Regions from separate parts of the Levilactobacillus sp. LN180102 genome, predicted to be linked through region 3. Evidence: predicted binding sites of a transcription regulator. Region 3 holds the regulator's gene; each other region holds the start of a gene.
What was found. The regulator HrcA, encoded in region 3, represses chaperone genes, less so after heat shock. The targets are predictions, from matches to a motif close to TTAGCACTCNNNNNNNNNGAGTGCTAA.

Region 1: a site for HrcA is predicted at 4,950-4,976, ahead of groES (co-chaperone GroES). Genes of this name have one in related genera too.
Region 2: a site for HrcA is predicted at 1,664-1,690, ahead of ACP4IT_RS07085 (ATP-dependent Clp protease ATP-binding subunit). Genes of this name have one in related genera too.

What each region holds. Positions count from the first base shown of each region.
Region 1 is NZ_JBNIIX010000012.1:23,536-29,563, reverse strand. Features, by position in the region: gene lrgB (antiholin-like protein LrgB) at 1-468, shown strand, start outside; gene ACP4IT_RS08355 (APC family permease) at 722-2,557, opposite strand; gene groL (chaperonin GroEL) at 2,949-4,574, opposite strand; gene groES (co-chaperone GroES) at 4,630-4,914, opposite strand; gene ACP4IT_RS08340 (redox-sensing transcriptional repressor Rex) at 5,095-5,733, opposite strand; gene ACP4IT_RS08335 (ABC-F family ATP-binding cassette domain-containing protein) at 5,966-6,028, shown strand, end outside.
Region 2 is NZ_JBNIIX010000009.1:98,207-104,234, forward strand. Features, by position in the region: gene ACP4IT_RS07085 (ATP-dependent Clp protease ATP-binding subunit) at 1-1,485, opposite strand, end outside; gene ACP4IT_RS07090 (hypothetical protein) at 1,785-1,985, shown strand; gene ACP4IT_RS07095 (phosphocarrier protein HPr) at 2,153-2,419, shown strand; gene ptsP (phosphoenolpyruvate--protein phosphotransferase) at 2,419-4,155, shown strand; gene ACP4IT_RS07105 (glycosyltransferase family 4 protein) at 4,340-5,518, shown strand; gene ACP4IT_RS07110 (glycosyltransferase family 4 protein) at 5,531-6,028, shown strand, end outside.
Region 3 is NZ_JBNIIX010000011.1:26,532-32,559, forward strand. Features, by position in the region: gene truB (tRNA pseudouridine(55) synthase TruB) at 1-774, shown strand, start outside; gene ribF (riboflavin biosynthesis protein RibF) at 795-1,742, shown strand; gene hrcA (heat-inducible transcriptional repressor HrcA) at 1,994-3,031, shown strand; gene grpE (nucleotide exchange factor GrpE) at 3,052-3,636, shown strand; gene dnaK (molecular chaperone DnaK) at 3,676-5,535, shown strand; gene dnaJ (molecular chaperone DnaJ) at 5,652-6,028, shown strand, end outside.

The DNA.
Region 1 (6,028 bases), on a different contig from region 3:
CCTTTGTATCGGCGGAATGATGTGGTCAAGAAGTTCTGGCTAGAAATTATTCTTTCCTTAATTGTTGGATTGGTTATTTCACTGTTCGTCATTTACGGTGTATCGAAGTTGTTTGGTTTGGACAACATGGGAATTGCATCAATGTTGCCACAAGCTGCTACGACTGCGATCGCAATGCCAATTGCCGGTGCAATCGGCGGGAACACGGCGATCACTGCAATGGTCTGCATCTTGAACGCCGTTATCATCTACGCCTTGGGTGACTGGCTCGTTAAGTTATTCCGGGTTAACAGCGATCCTATCGGTGCCGGACTTGGTTTAGGAACTGCCGGTCACACGGTTGGTTCTGCTAAGGCCTTACAACTTGGTTCCATCCAAGGTTCAATGGCTTCCATCGCTGTGGTTATCATCTCGATTGTCGTTGACATCGTGGTACCACCATTTGCATCAATGATGGGCTTGTACTAAAACTAATTTCAATCTAAACACCGACCTAATTGAGGCCGGTGTTTTTCTTTACACTTAAAGCTCACTTCTCAGCAGCCTGACGTCCCCTAATTAGCCGGTTAAGCTGATAATTGATAGCTTATGCCAGAATCGGTTAAGGACTTACGCTGAGCCAATTAGGCCGTCTCTTCGCTGCATGTTTTCCGGCATTAAAAAATGGGACCACCAGCCATTAACGCCTGGTGATCCCATTTTATTTTGCTGAGTAACTGAACTACTCTTTTAAGTGATAATTATAAGTTGAAACAATGATGTTTTCCCGTGAGTTTAAAATCGCCCGTAAACGTAATGCCGTTTGGTTATGCAAAACGTTCTGCCAAGGATGCCGCGGTACAAATTGCGGTACCAACACAGTCGTTGTAAAGTTACGCTCAGCAGCCCGTTTCGCAATCACATCACAGAAACGCAGGGTTGGCGTTGCAATTGACCGGTACGACGAGTGAATATCCACGAAACGAATATCTGGAAACTCTTCTTTAAACTCTTGCGCCGTCTTATGTTCCTTCTCTGGGTTCTCATCAAAGGACACATGCATGGCAATGACATAATCACCAATTGAGCGGGCATAATTAATGGCCCCAGTTGTCACCCGAGTGATGTTGCTAACCAAGACAATGACGGTTGCCCCATCGTACTCATGAATATCTGCTTTTTCCTTCGCTGCCACCCGCAATTGTTTGGCGACATTATGGTAATGACCGTTGATTCGATAAAACAGCAATAAAACCAGTGGCATGATGATGACGTATGGCCACACGTTGCCAAAGTGTAAGAGGAGTAATAACACGACTAGTCCCAGTGAAATCCCAGCACCGATTAAGTTAATAAATGCTTTGCCTAACCAGAAGCCCTCGCGCTCTCTAAACCAGTGAATAATCATCCCTGACTGCGATAGCACAAATGGCACGAAAACCCCTAATGCATATAAGGGAATCAGTAGTGTCGTTTGACCATGGAAGATGAAGATTAGGACAATTGCCCCAACGGCCAATGAAATAATCCCGTTAGAGTACCCTAACCGATCGCCACGGTCTAGGTAGGCGTGTGGCAAGAACTTATCTTTGGCCAAATTATACGCTAGGATTGGAAATGCTGAGAACCCTGTATTAGCGGCAACCGCCAAAATCAGGGCCGTTGATAATTGCAACAGATAATACAAGACACCGTGACCAAAAACGCCAATCCCAATCTGGGAGAGTACCGTTTGATTACTTTGAGGACGAATCCCCATGTAATAACTTAAGAACGTAATCCCAGCAAAGAAGATTGCCAAGATGCCGGCCATAATTGCTAAGGTTGCCGCCGCATTGTGTCGTTTAGGCTCCTTAAAGTTAGGAACGGCATTACTAATCGCTTCCACCCCAGTTAAGGATGATGACCCAGAAGAAAAGGCCCGAAGGAACAGCAACAGTGTCATCCCTTGTACCGGTTGACCCACTGATGCGGCCGCATGGTAGGTAATATGACCACTAACAATGTTATAGAATCCGACCCCAATCATCACAATAATCATGAAGATAAATAGGTAAACCGGAAGGGTTAGAAATGATGCCGATTCGCGCATCCCCCGTAGGTTCAGCAACATAATCCCAATCACAATCAGCACCGATACTAGCACCGAATACGGATACAGGGCCGGAATCGCTGACGTAATCGCTTCAGTCCCCGAAGTCGTTGATACCGCCACTGTCAGCATATAATCAACCAACAGCGACCCACCAGCGACTAGTCCGGCTGATTGCCCCCAATTCGTGCTAGCCACCACATAAGCGCCACCCCCAGAAGGATAGGCGTGAATGATTTGCTGGTAAGAAAGCGTGATCGCAAATAACAGCACCAACACCAAAGCAGCGACCCACAATTGATAATAAAGGGCTGCCGCCGACAACGTGATGAGGACGGTTGTGATTTGCTCAGTACCATAAGCCACGGATGATAACGCATCAGACGACAATAGGGCCAACGCCTTAAACTTCGTTAGCGCCTGACCGCCTTCGTCCATGGTCTTGAGGGGTTTTCCAATTAAAACCCGCTTTAAATAACGCCACATGACTATTTACTCCTTATCTCCAATAAAAATGAAAGCGGGCCGTAACCCGCCAATAAGTGCACATTTACATCACATTTGAATGTGTGGTAAGTCTACTACAACTAGCTCCACATTACCACAATTCAAGCAGTTCGCAACACCCGAATGTGTTTGCGAACTTTTCTATTATCCAGCAAACGGCCTGAGAAATAAAGGGTTGATTTTCACTTTAATTTATTGCGCCCCTATTATTGACGGCATGACTGAGTTAAGCACCGGTCTGACTGTGTTTTAACGACTGGCTATTTTCTAGATTTTTATCGCTAATGACAAAAAAAGAAGAATCCTACCAAATTTTGGTGGATTCTTCCTTCACTTTAATGCTTAAAATTTATCCATTGATGGTCGACGCTTACATCATGCCGCCCATACCTGGATTAGCTGCTGGTGCAGCTGGTGCTGGATTGTCTTCTGGCTTTTCAGCCACAACGGCTTCCGTCGTCAACAACAAAGCAGATACAGAAGCAGCGTTTTGCAGAGCAGAACGGGTTACCTTAGTTGGGTCGGTAATTCCCGCAGCAACCATGTCTTCGTACTTGTTGTCAGCAGCGTTGTAACCAACACCTGGCTTTTCACCCTTCAGGTGTTCAACCACAACAGAGCCTTCAACACCGGCGTTTTGTGCGATTTGACGAACAGGTTCTTCCAAAGCACGTAAAACGATGTTGATCCCGGTCTTTTCGTCGCCTTCAGCTTCAAGCTTAGCAACGTCACCGATAACATTGATCAATGCGGTACCACCACCAGCAACGAAGCCTTCTTCAACGGCAGCTCGAGTCGCGTTCAGGGCATCTTCAATCCGGTACTTGCGTTCCTTCAATTCGGTTTCAGTAGCTGCACCGACCCGAACCACAGCAACACCACCAGATAACTTAGCTAAACGTTCCTTCAGCTTATCACGGTCAAAGTCAGACGTGGTGTCTTCAATTTGGCCCTTGATTTCAGCCACGCGAGCAGCGATTTGGTCCTTAGAACCAGCGCCTTCAACCACCGTGGTGTCATCCTTAGTCACGTTAACCTTTTGGGCTTGACCCAATTGATCAATCGTCGTGTCCTTCAGGTTCAAGCCTAAGTCATCGGTAATCACAGTCCCACCAGTCAAAACGGCGATATCTTGCAATTGTGCCTTACGACGATCACCAAAGCCAGGTGCCTTGACTGCGACAACGTTGAACGTTCCACGCATCTTGTTCAAGACCAAGGTTGGCAAAGCTTCACCCGTGATATCATCAGCGATGATTAAGAGTGAACGGCTTTGTTCAACAACTGATTGCAACAATGGCAAGATGTCTTGGATGTTGGCAATCTTCTTGTCTGTGATTAAGATGTATGGGTTGTCAAGGTTTGCTTCCATCTTATCATTATCCGTGACCATGTATTGTGACATGTAACCACGGTCGAATTGCATCCCTTCAACAACGTCTAAGCTCGTATCAACCCCACGGGATTCTTCAATGGTGATAACACCATCGTTACCAACCTTTTCCATGGCGTCCGCAATTAACTTACCAGTTTCTTTACTTGCAGAAGAAATGGAAGCAATCTGGGCGATGTCATCTTTAGTCTTAACGTCATGAGACATCTTGTGCAAAGCATCAACAGCGGCACCAGTCGCCTTTTCAATCCCACGACGGATTCCGACTGGGTTAGCCCCAGCGGTAACGTTCTTCATGCCTTCGTTAACGATAGCTTGCGTCAATACAGTCGCCGTAGTGGTCCCATCACCAGCAATATCGTTGGTCTTGGAAGCAACTTCGGAAACGAGCTTTGCGCCCATATTTTCAAAGTGATCTTCTAATTCAATTGCTTTAGCAATTGTTACCCCATCGTTAGTGATGGTTGGGTTGCCATAACTTTGTTCGAGAACCACGTTACGCCCCTTAGGTCCTAAGGTGGTCTTAACGGTGTTCGCTAATTTATCAACACCAGCAAGCATCTTGCTGCGTGCGTCTTCAGAGAACTTCAATTCTTTAGCCATAATTCAAATTCACCTCATATTATTTTTAATTGTCTCTTAGATCAGTGGGAAAGGCTTAGTCGATAACGGCAACTAAATCCTTTTCGTGTAAAACAAGGTAAGTCTGGCCGTCATACTTTACTTCAGTACCAGCATACTTATCGAACAATACCTTGTCGCCAACCTTAACAGTTGGGGCTACCTTGTCGCCATTGTCTAACACACGACCATCGCTCACAGCAACGACGTTTGCCGTTGATGGCTTTTCTTGCGCATTACTTGCTAAAACAATGCCGCCAACCGTGGTTTCTTCTTCTTGTGGTTGATCTAAAATGACGCGGTCTCCTAATGGTTTTAACACTTAAATCCCTCCAATAAACTTACTTTTTAGCACTGTTAGCACTTGACTAACATAAGTGCTAATCAACAATATCTAATATATGGTTTTTCCCAGTAAAAATCAAGGAATTTGACAAAGTAATTCGCCCATCTTTTTCATGACAACCAAAAAGTCGCAATCACAATCGATTACGACTTCCAATTATTCTTTGCTATTATAATGTTCCAAGAAGTAAATGAGTGTTTGCAACTCATTAGTCAAATCAACGTTTTGTACGCGGACATCTTTTGGTACCGTGATTCGTAGCGGTGTAAAGTTCAAGATTCCTTTGACGCCACCGGCAACGGCGTCATCCGTAACAGACTGGGCGACATCGGAAGGAACGGTTAAAATAGCCACTTGAATCTGTTGTTCTTCCAATTGTGTCCGTAAATCCGTCATCGGATAGATAGGGACGCCACTTTGAATGGTGTTGGCAATGGTCTCATTAACATCAAAGGCCGCACTGATTCGCACATTGCCATCCTGATGAAAATTAAAGTTTAATAGGGCATGTCCCAGATTCCCAACCCCAATTAGGGCCACATTAGTTAGCCGATCCTGATTCAAGATTTTCTTAAAGAACTTAATCAAACTCTCAACGTCATAGCCATATCCCCGTTTGCCTAAGGCACCGAAATACGAAAAATCACGCCGAATAGTCGCTGAATCCACCTTAACGGCTTCAGATAGCTCTGTCGATGAAACCCGTGTTTTATCCGCGTCCAACAGGATATTGAGATAACGGTAATAAATGGGTAACCGTTTCGCTGTGGCGCGAGGAATTTTTTGTTCTGTCAAAAAACGAGACCTCCTAATCAACCCTAGTCGTCATCACCAATTGGCAACAACGCTTTCTCTAAAATTGTTTACTGATTGTGAAAATTGCTTTCTTATAAATTATAGCATAGCCGCCCGCTTTGTGAAAGAATTTGCAAATATTTTTCACAATTATTTCAGAATTTCGGTCTGCTCTAAGAATATGCTAAAATAGACCCATGACTTTTAAACGGAAAAAGGAGGTTTAGTCACTGTGATTCTCTTACAAGTACAGCAGGTCACTCGCCGCTTTGGCGCCAGTGTCCTCTTTGAAAAT
Region 2 (6,028 bases), on a different contig from region 3:
AAAGAGCTCATTGGCTAACTGCTTAGCTAACTCGGTCTTACCAACACCGGTTGGGCCGACAAATAGGAAAGACCCGATCGGACGTCCAGTACCATTTAAACCAATTCGATTTCGCCGGATTGCCCGAGCAACCTTATCAACAGCTTCGTTTTGGCCAATGACGTGTTTTTCGAGGTCACTTGCTAAACTCTTCAGCTGATGTTGTTCCTTGGCCTGCAACTCACCAACTGGGATCGCTGTCTTTTCTTCAACAATGTCTTGCATGTCTTTGACAGTGACTTCAGCTGATTGGTTCTGGTCAGCATTAGCAGCGGACTCTTTGGACTTTTCCAACTTGGAGACTTGGTCGCGGTAGTAAGCGGCCTTCTCGTAGTCTTCCTGCTTCAAAGCGGCTTGTTTTTGCTGTTCAGCAGCTTGAATCTTTTCATCAATCGCTTTGGGATCGGCCACGTTAATGGTTAAGTTCTTACGAGAACCGGCTTCATCCAAGAGATCAATGGACTTATCAGGAAGATAACGATCCTGGATATACCGATCAGATAATCGAACGGCAGCCTCAATGGCGTCATCAGTGTAGTGAACGTGATGGTAATCTTCGTACTTCTTTTGAATACCTTGTAAAATCTTGATGGCTTCATCGGCACTAGGTTCATCCACCGTTACCGGTTGGAATCGCCGAGCAAGGGCTTGATCCTTTTCAATATCTCTGTATTCATTTAAAGTCGTTGCCCCGATTAATTGGAAGTCGCCACGAGCCAGCGCTGGCTTCAAAACGTTACCGGCGTCCATGCCGCCTTCAGCGTTACCAGCACCCATAATCTCATGAATTTCATCAATAAAGAGGATGATATCCGGATTGGACTGGACTTCTTTCATTAATTGTTGCATGCGTTGCTCGAACTGACCCCGAATCCCGGTTCCTTGAACCAAGGATACGACATCTAGCCGAATAATTTGCTTGTTGGTTAGCTTTTCGGGAACGTTACCTTCAACGATCCGTTCTGCTAAGCCTTCGACGACCGCCGTTTTACCAACCCCGGCTTCACCGATCAAAACCGGATTGTTCTTGGTGCGTCGGTTCAAAATTTCAATGACTTGTGCTGTTTCCTTGTCCCGGCCGATAACCGGATCAATTTTACCGTCTTTAGCCAACTGGGTTAGGTTCAACCCGTATTGACTAAGCAGGCCGTTGCCATTACCACCTTGGTTACCCGTTGGTTGAGTTGGCTGGCCTGGTTGTGCATTAGGTTGTCGGTAGTCAGCTTGATCGTGGCTTCCGCTTTGCATTGCGCGGAAGATATCATCTAAGTTACCGAAACCAAATGGATCTTGTGCCATACGGCCACCTCCATTTCCAGAGTTGTTTTGCTGCTGCTTTAGCAATTGATAACAATTTTGGCATAGGTCAACTTGTTGCCGCTGTCCGTTCACGCTCATGTAGAGGTGAATGGTTGCTTCATTGCGGTGGCAATTTTGACATAGCATTTTGTCGTCTCCTTTCATGCCTGGAATTATCGTGGGTTACCCCACGCAGGTCTGTCGATGAAAGGCTTGACCTTTCTTGACCATTGACCATATTATACCGCGTTGATTTCTGGGTGCAAGTATTTAGCTTGCACGAAAAACGCCGTCAACTGGGGCATTTCCAGCGAACGCCTTCATTCTAGCACTCTCGTCAATAGAATGCTAAAATCATTGTTAGATTTCATTAAATTTTCAAATATTTTGACGCTTGGTGTGTTTCCCCGTAAAATATGGAAGAACTGAAAAAAGGAGATGACATTGTGACAAAAGATTTTACGGCATTGATGAACCAACTTAAAGATCAGAAAATTGAGCAGTTTGAAGTCACACCGGAAGAGTTTCCAGCCTTTCAAAAAGCATTCATGGCTTTCGACACGCGTAAACGCGTGATTGGTCAGGCTGAAAAAGGGGGAACATTGATTTACCACTACGATCAAGATACGGGAAATGATGGTGAATAGTGTTTTTTTGATGTAAGCGGTTCATGAATGCTTGTAATTTAGTGGCGAGATTGATATTCTTAGAGAGTAGGCGTTGTTCGTGGAATGGTTGTTTGACCAATGCGCAAGGTCAACGCGAGTGATGCTCAAAAAGAAGTCAACCTAAGCTTAAAGGAGATCGATCAATTATGGAAAAACGCGAATTTCATGTTACTGCAGAAACAGGTATCCATGCACGTCCCGCTACGTTATTAGTACAGGCTGCTAGCAAGTTTAACTCAGAAGTTAGCTTGCAATACCAAGACAAGTCCGTGAACTTGAAGTCTATCATGGGCGTTATGTCATTAGGTGTTGGCCAAAATGCTGAAATCACGATCACAACTGATGGTGATGACGAAGCCGACGCTATGAATGCTGTAGCTGAAACATTGAAAAAAGAGGGTTTATCTGACTAATGAGAGCGATGCTCAAGGGAATTGCCGCTAGTGATGGGGTTGTTTGCGGTCATGTATTTCGCTACAGCGAACCGGATCTATCTATCACCAAACGGTCAATCACTAATCTTGATCACGAATTAAATCGATTCCATCAGGCCCTTGAAGCAGCCGTCTCCGAAGTTGAGATGATTAAAACTCGTGCAACTAAAAACCTGGGCGCTGATAGTGCCCAGGTTTTTAGTGCCCATATTGCCATGCTCCAGGACCCGGAATTCATTAAATCAGTTGAAGATGAGATAGCTCGGCAGCGGTGTAACGCCGAGGCAGCGCTAGCAACGGTGGTCACCGATTATGGTGCCTCATTGGCGAAATTAACGGATAATCCATATATGCAAGAGCGGATCACTGACTTGCATGACATTAGTAAACGAGTAACGGCCCACTTATTGGGCATCAAGTTACCCGATCTGGCATTGCTAGATCGGCCAGTGATTGTGGTAACCCATGATTTAATTCCGAGTGATACAGTTTCGGTTGATGCTAAGTACATCCTCGGTTTTGTCACGGATCTTGGTGGACGGACGTCACATTCATCAATTCTGGCCCGCTCACTGAATATTCCAGCGGTTGTTGGCACCCAGACGGCCACGGCTGATTTAGCGACCGATGAGATGGTTATTATTAATGGGACAACAGGGAGTGTCATTAGTGAACCCACTGCTGCGGAAATTGCAACGGCCAAGCAAGCCATGGCAGATCGGCAAGCTAATCGTGTGCGGCTGGCCAAGCTACGTCACCATCAAACGGTCACTAAGGATGGGATAGGTGTGACGTTGGCTGCCAACATGGGTACCGCTAATGATATTCCTAGTGTGCTTGATAATGGTGCAGAGGCAGTCGGGCTGATGCGTACGGAATTTCTGTATATGGACGCGGAGCGTGTCCCTACAGAAGATGAGCAATTCGCCATCTATCGGCAGGTTGTGTCGGCGTTAGCACCACGGCCAGTTGTGATTCGGACGTTGGATATTGGCGGTGATAAGCCGCTACCTTACTTGCACCAGGCACCAGAAGCAAATCCATTTATGGGTGAACGGGCTATTCGTCAGAGTTTAGCCCATCAACCATTATTTCGGAGTCAGTTGCGCGCGTTAATTCGAGCGTCAGCGTATGGTCATTTGCGAATTATGTTTCCGATGATTGCCACCTTAGATGAATTTCGTCAGGCCAAAGCCATCTATGATGACGAACGATCGAAATTGACAACCGCTCAGGTTCCGATGGGAAAGATTGACGTCGGGATGATGGTTGAGGTGCCAGCTGCGGCGATGTTAGCCGATCGGTTCGCTCAGGAGGTAGACTTCATGAGCATTGGTACCAATGACTTAATCGGATATGCCATGGCTGCTGACCGCACCAACCAAGATGTTGCCTATCTCTATCAGCCGTACCATCCGGCTGTCTTAAGGCTAGTGGATCGCATCGTTCGCGCGGGCCATGCTGCTGGAATTCCGGTGGCAATGTGTGGCGAGATGGCTGGAGATCCAATTGCGGTACCAATCTTATTGGGAATCGGGTTAGATGAGTTTTCAATGGGAGCCGGATCGATTTTAAAAACCCGGCAACTTATGGGAACTTTAAATGTTCATGAACTACAGTCGTTGGCGGATACAGTGCTCAATTCAACGAGTACAAGCCAAGAAGTGATTACAATGGTTCAGGCTGCTGTACCAGGGATTCTGGACGTACGGTAGATGAAATGATGATGGGACGTTTGCATGACCTGATGACTAAGGGCATGTCAAACGTCTTTTTTTATAATCAGGGTTTTTGGTTGTGGTTTGCAATCACTTAGGCAAACCCATATAATTGTGATGATTGTACAAAGCGAAACGCCAAACTATTTTAGCCAAACACAAGACGCAAGGGGGATTGGCAATGAACATTGGCATATTTACAGATACCTATTTCCCTCAAGTAAGTGGGGTAGCGACGTCGATTAAAACGCTACGGGATCAGCTGGAAAAGCAAGGACATCAAGTTTATATTTTTACCACAACGGATCCGCACGTGGAACGCAACGTGTATGAACGGAATGTCTTTCGATTCTCCAGTATTCCGTTTGTGTCCTTTACGGATCGGCGAATCGCCGTTCGGGGATTGTTTCAGGCTTATCAGATTGCCAAAGAATTAAATTTGGACGTGGTGCATACCCAAACTGAGTTTTCAATGGGGTGGATTGGTAAGTTCGTTGCGCGTAACTTAGAAATTCCCTGTCTACATACGTACCATACAATGTATGAAGACTATCTACATTATGTGGCTAATGGGAAAATTTTGAAGCCAGTTCACGTTAAACAGGGGACATTAGCCTTTTGCTATCATCTGAGCGGGGTGGTTGCCCCTAGTGATCGGGTTTTGACCACCCTGACGGATTATGGGGTTAAGACACCGATTCGGGTGATTCCAACAGGGGTAAATTTGCATCAGTATGAGCAACCAGATACGGCAGACTTACGCAAAAAATTGGGTTATCAACCGGATACGCCGGTGATTTTGTCGTTAAGTCGTTTAGCCTATGAGAAGAATATTAAGGCAAGTATTGCAGCTTTGCCCCGGATTCTAGCGCAGGTACCGACTGCACAATTGTTAATTGTGGGGGATGGCCCGGCACGAGAAGATTTGGAGCAACAGGCAAAAGATGCGCAGTTAATGGACCATATCACTTTCACGGGTGAGATTGATAATGATGAGGTCTTTCGCTACTATCACATGGCCAATGTTTTCCTGTCATCGTCAGACTCTGAATCACAAGGGTTGACCTACATCGAAGCGATGGCTGCGGGGACCAAAATTGTGGTCATGACTAGTCCATATACAGATGAATTATTATCTAGCCGCACGTTAGGTGTGACTTTCACGACACAAGATGAACTGGTTGAAAACGTGGTGGATTACTTGCTTCATGGGGATGACGAGCAAGATCCAGATCTTTTAGCACAGAAATTGGCGGAAATTTCCGCGGATACATTTGGTCAGCACATTATTGAATTCTATCAAGATGCGCAGGTCAGCTATGAAGAGTCGCACGAAGACACCCCAGACTTTACGGATTAAGGGAGTTATTGAATGTTAAAAATCAACATGTTTTCTGCAGCTGATTCTGTTAAGGGTCAGGGCGTGGGGAGTGCGTACAATGAACTGATGAATTTGCTGAAGACTCACTTGAACCAAGAGTTTGACGTGTCGGTCAATCGATACCGGCGAGTAGACATCACGCACTACCATACGATTAACTTTTCCTATTACTTATCTACTTTTCTGCCGCATCGTGGGCGTAAAATTGGTTATGTACATTTTCTACCGGAGACTTTGGAGGGAAGTTTGAAAATCCCCCAGCCATTCCGGTCAATTTTTTACGCCTATGTGTTGGCTTTCTATCGGCGGATGGACCACATTGTTGTGGTGAACCCGACGTTTATTCCGAAGCTCGTTGCTGCAGGAATCCCGGCCGAACGGGTGACGTATATTCCTAACTTTGTGAGTCGAGACGAATTTTATCCAGTAACTGTTGAGCAAAAGCAGGCCTTACGGCAACAGTATGGGTATGCGACTGATCGATTTACG
Region 3 (6,028 bases):
ATTTGCATTGGTTCGGCAACGAAAGTGGTGCCGTATTTGATGGCGTCCGGTAAGGTGTATCGCGGGTCAGTCACACTAGGATTGGCCACGACAACTGAGGACTTGGATGGTGACGTGGTCGAGCGACAGCCACTTGAACGGCCGTTCACTGCTGATCAGGTGGCTGCGGCTGCCCAAGCACTGACGGGAACAATTCAACAAACACCGCCCATGTATTCTGCAGTGAAAGTGAATGGACGTAAATTGTACGAGTATGCGCGTGCTGGTGAAACGGTCGAGCGACCAACCCGTACGATTACGGTGGATCGATTCGACCTGCAAGGCGCCGGAACCTTCGATGCAACAGCGGGGACCCAAACGATTGATTTTGAAATCTCCTGTTCTAAGGGGACCTATGTCCGGACACTAGCGGTGGACCTTGGCCAGCAATTAGGCGTGCCAGCCGTCATGGCTACTTTGACGCGTCTAAAAAGTGGTGGCTTTACGTTGTCACAGACGGTCACGTTGGCCGACGTTGAAGCCGCAATGGCTGATGACCAGATTGAACGTACTTTGCGGCCGATTGACTACGCCTTGCAAGACTATCCCCATGTTGCCCTTGATGAGCACTTGTGGGCACTCGTGAAAAATGGGGTCTTTTTATCGGCGGCGGAGTTAAATCAGGCCACGGAACCAGAATTGGCCTTAACTTATCAAGGTGAAACCAAGTGTTTGTACCGTTGGTCAGATGAGAAAAAGCAGTATCGACCATTAAAAATGTTTGCGGTGAATTAAACTGAGGAGAGAAATTCTTTATGGACGTTATTCGTATACACCATCCCTTAGATGCCCGGCAGATTCCAGATGAACCTGTCGTATTGGCGATGGGCTTCTTTGATGGGGTTCACCGGGGGCATCAAGCGGTGATTGCGCGAGCCAAGGCGTTGGCGCAAGAAAAACAGGCTAAACTGGCAGTGTTAACTTACGATCATCATCCAGCCTTGGTCTATCGGCCATTGGAAGCAGATGATCGAAAATATTTAAGTATCCCAACCAGAAAGCTCCAACAGTTGGAGCGATTAGGGGTCGAACGGGTCTTTTTAGTGAACTATACGGGTGAATTTGCGTCGCAGTCGCCACAAGAGTTCGTTGATCATTATTTAGTGGCCTTCCATACGGTGGTTGCTGTCGCTGGTTTTGATCACACCTATGGCAAGAAAGATGTGGCGACGATGGACCGCTTAGCTGATTATGCTAAGGGCCGTTTCACGGTTGAAACGGTGGCTCAAGAAGCCCAAGATCAGCAAAAAATAAGTTCAACGCGGATCAGGCAGGCAATGAAGCAAGGCGACATTGATCTGGCCAATCAGTTACTGGGTTATCCTTATCGTTCAACGGGCGTGGTCGTTCATGGCGAGGCGCGTGGCAGGACGATTGGCTATCCCACGGCTAATATTTTAACGCCAGAGAATCAATGGCTACCGGGAATTGGAATTTATACCGCACGGCTAAAGGTGGGCGCTATTTGGTACCCAGGGATGGTCTCAATTGGTCGCAACGTGACCTTTGGGGATGGTCGGCCGATTACGGTAGAGATGAATCTGCTAGACTTTCAAGGAAACCTATATGGCGAACCAGTGGAAGTTGAGTGGCAGCATCGCTTACGCGGCGAAATAAAGTTCGCTGATGCCGACGGGCTAGTTGATCAATTACAGCAAGACGAACGAGAAACGCGTGCGTATTTTCAGCGGTTAACGCAATAAGCTTAGGTGGGTCTGGGACAAAAGTCTCAGGCCCTTTTGCGTTTTTAAATAGCTGGTGGTGAACCAGCTAAGCGCCTTTTGTCCTACGCGCATTTGTTGTTGAATAACGGTTTTAACGAAAAAATTAGCACTTAATTACGTTGATTGCTAAAAATTCTGTTAGATTTCTTGACTTCAAAACGCGGTTTTGCTACATTATATATGTGTCTTAGCACTTGTGTTGTTTGAGTGCTAAAAAAGGGGTGATTGTGATGCTTTCAGATAGACAGATGATGATTCTGCGAGCGGTTGTCCGCGACTTTACGAACACGGGAGTGCCAGTTGGGTCAAAGGCATTAGCTAAGCAGTTACCCATCCACGTAAGCTCAGCAACGATTCGCAACGAGATGGCGGCCCTAGAAGAGCAAGGCCTCATAAAAAAGACCCACTCGTCTTCCGGACGGATTCCGTCGGTTGAGGGGTATCGCTATTACGTTGATCATTTAGTTAAGCCAGATCCTTTGCGACCCAACGATATTGATGTGATTCAGTCATCGTTAGGCGGCGATTTTCATAAAATTGATGAGATCATTTCGCAGTCCGCGACAATCCTGTCGAACTTGACGAGCTATACGGCGTTCACGTTGAAGCCGGAGCTAAAGGATAGCCGTTTGAGTGGTTTTCGGTTAGTGCCATTGGGCAAGCGGCAAGTGATGGCTATCTTGGTTACCGATAGTGGTGATGTTGAGAACCAGACATTTGACGTGAGCGAAGCGGTATCGGGTGATCAGCTTGAAGCCGTTGTACGTTTAATCAATGACCAGTTGGTCGGATTGACGTTACCGGAAGTCTTACAAAAGCTGCGAACGGATATCCCGATGAAAATTACTAACTATATGCAAAGCCCCGCTGGTTTTCTCGATATTTTCGGGGATGTCTTGACCCGGGCCGCGCAAGAGCGATTTTATGTTGGTGGTCGACTGAATTTATTGAATTTCTCGCAGGATAGTGACGTTGATTCACTAAAATCGTTGTATTCACTGATCGACAAGACCGATGATATTGCAAACGTGTTGGGTCAACCAAGTGATAATATTTCCGTACAGATTGGTAACGAGATGACGAATGATGCGCTACGCAATTTCAGTTTGATTACCGCCACCTATGACGTTGATCAACATGGTAAGGGCATGATTGCCATTCTCGGGCCAACGCGAATGCCATATTCGCGGATGTTGGGAATTGTTGGTGCGTTTCGTGAAGAACTCGCGAAAAAATTACTGGATTATTACCGGTACTATGACGAGTAAAGAAAGGGAGGGTTTTTATCGTGGCTGAAGAACAACAACCATCCACAGATGATGAAACTGCGGCAAAGTCCGCCACAACAAAGCAAGCGTCACCTAAAGCTGAGACAGATCAATCGGCAACTCAGCCGGTTGAAGACCAGCCAACCGCAACGCCTGAAGAAGTCGCTGCTTTAGAGAAAAAGGCAGCTGACTTTGAGGATAAGTACCTGCGGGCGGAAGCAGAGGTTCAAAATATGCAAGCACGCTTCCAAAAGGAACAGGCGACGTTGATCAAGTATGATGGTCAGCAACTGGCTAAGGACGTGCTTCCCGTCATTGATAATTTGGAACGGGCGTTAGCTGTTGAGGCGAGCGATGACGTTGCCGCACAGATCAAGAAGGGGGTTCAGATGACTTATGATCATCTGGAAGATGCCCTGAAGCGTAACCATGTGACGGAAATTGCGGCGTTAGGTCAGACCTTTGATCCAACGTTACATCAAGCCGTTCAATCCGTTCCAGCAGAGGATGGTCAGACTGCTGAAACAGTGGTGAATGTCTTACAAAAAGGCTATCAGCTAAAGGATCGGGTTTTACGGCCAGCCATGGTGGTTGTCGCACAATAACTTATTCAAACCAAAAACTAAAAAAAGAGGGAATTTTTGATGGCAAGTAACAAGATTATCGGAATTGACTTAGGAACGACTAACTCAGCCGTTGCCGTTCTTGAAGGTAGTACCCCAAAGATTATTGCAAATAAGGAAGGCGCTCGGACGACGCCATCCGTTGTCGCTTTTAAAGACGGCGAAACACAAGTTGGTGAAGTTGCTAAGCGGCAAGCTATTACCAACCCGAACACGATTTCATCCATCAAGAGTCACATGGGTGAAGCTGGCTACAAGGTGAGTGTTGATGGCAAGGATTACACGCCACAACAAGTATCAGCCATGATCTTACAACACTTGAAGGCATTTGCTGAAGATTATATTGGGGATACGGTTGAAAAGGCCGTTATCACGGTACCCGCTTACTTTAACGATGCGCAACGTCAAGCAACTAAAGATGCTGGTAAAATTGCCGGTTTAAGCGTTGAACGGATCATCAACGAACCAACGGCTGCTGCTTTGGCTTATGGCCTGGACAAGCAAGACAAGGACGAAAAAGTCTTAGTTTATGACCTTGGTGGTGGGACCTTTGACGTTTCTGTTTTGGAATTAGGTGATGGGGTCTTTGATGTTCTCTCAACCAACGGTGATACGCACTTAGGTGGGGATGACTTTGACCAAAAGATCATGGACTGGTTAGTCGCTGGTTTCAAAGAAGAAAATGGCGTTGACTTATCTAAAGATAAGATGGCATTACAACGATTGAAGGATGCTGCTGAAAAGGCTAAGAAGGATCTCTCTGGGGTTACTGAAGCACAAATCAGTTTGCCATTTATCTCTGCCGGTGAAAATGGACCACTACATTTGGAAAAGAGCTTGAGTCGGGCAAAGTTCAACGAATTGACGGCTGACCTGGTTGAAAAGACCCGGATTCCTGTTCAAAATGCGTTGAAGGATGCTGACTTACAAGCTAGTGATATTGATGTTGTAATCTTAAACGGTGGTTCTACTCGGATTCCAGCCGTTCAAGAAGCTGTTAAGAGCTGGACAGGTAAGGAACCTAACCATTCTATCAACCCTGATGAAGCCGTTGCCTTAGGTGCTGCCGTTCAAGGTGGGGTGATCACTGGTGATGTGAAGGACGTTGTCCTATTGGATGTGACGCCATTGTCCTTGGGGATTGAAACCATGGGTGGTGTCTTTACTAAGTTAATCGATCGCAACACGACGATTCCAACTAGCAAGTCACAAGTCTTCAGTACGGCTGCTGATAACCAACCAGCTGTTGATATTCACGTCTTACAAGGTGAACGGCCAATGGCTGCTGACAACAAGACGTTAGGTAACTTCCAGTTGACTGACATTCCAGCTGCTCCTCGTGGTGTTCCTCAAATCCAAGTGACGTTTGACATCGATAAAAACGGGATCGTAAATGTTTCTGCTAAGGACATGGGGACGAACAAGGAACAAAAGATTACCATCAAGAGTTCCGACGGCCTATCCGATGAAGAAATTGAAAAGATGATGAACGAAGCTAAGGAAAACGAAGAAGCCGATAAGAAGCGTAAGGAAGAAGTCGATACCAAGAACGAAGTCGACCAATTGCTCTTCCAGACCGACAAGACGTTGAAGGACGTTAAGGGTAAGGTTTCTGATGACGAAATCAAGAAGGTTGAAGATGCACGTGATGCCTTGAAGAAGGCCCAAGAAGCTAACAACTTGGACGACATGAAGGCTAAGAAGGATGATTTGACGAAGATTATCCAAGACCTTTCCGTCAAGCTTTACCAACAAGCCCAAAGCGAAGCCGGTGACGGTAACGCTGCTGGTGCCGATGGGGCGACAGCGGACGCTGATAAGAAAGATGATAATACCGTTGATGGTGACTTCCACGAAGTTAACGACGACGATAAGAAGTAAAAGCCGATAAGATGCGGCTTGGCAAAAAGTCAGAGTCCGTGGGGCTTTGGCTTTTTGTTTCGAGTATGCTATTCTTATGAGTAGCAAAAACAGCGGTATGGATTGGGAGGAAAAAGATGGCGCAAAGTGACTTATATGGCGTATTAGGTGTCGCAAAAGATGCCAGCCAAGATGAAATCAAAAAAGCCTATCGGAAATTGTCAAAGAAGTATCATCCGGACTTAAACAAAGCCCCCGATGCGGCAGAAAAGTTCAAAGAAGTTCAGGACGCCTATGACGTCTTGGGCGATGAACAAAAACGAGCCAACTATGACCAATACGGATCAGCTGATGGTGCGCAAGGCGGTTTTGGCGGTTTCGGTGGTGGTCAACAAGGTGGCTTCGGTGGCTTTGGTGGTGGCGGTGGCTTCGACGACATCTTCAACCAATTCTTTGGAGGTGGCGGTGGTCAACGTAATCCGAATGCGCCACGACCTGGTCGTGACTTACAATA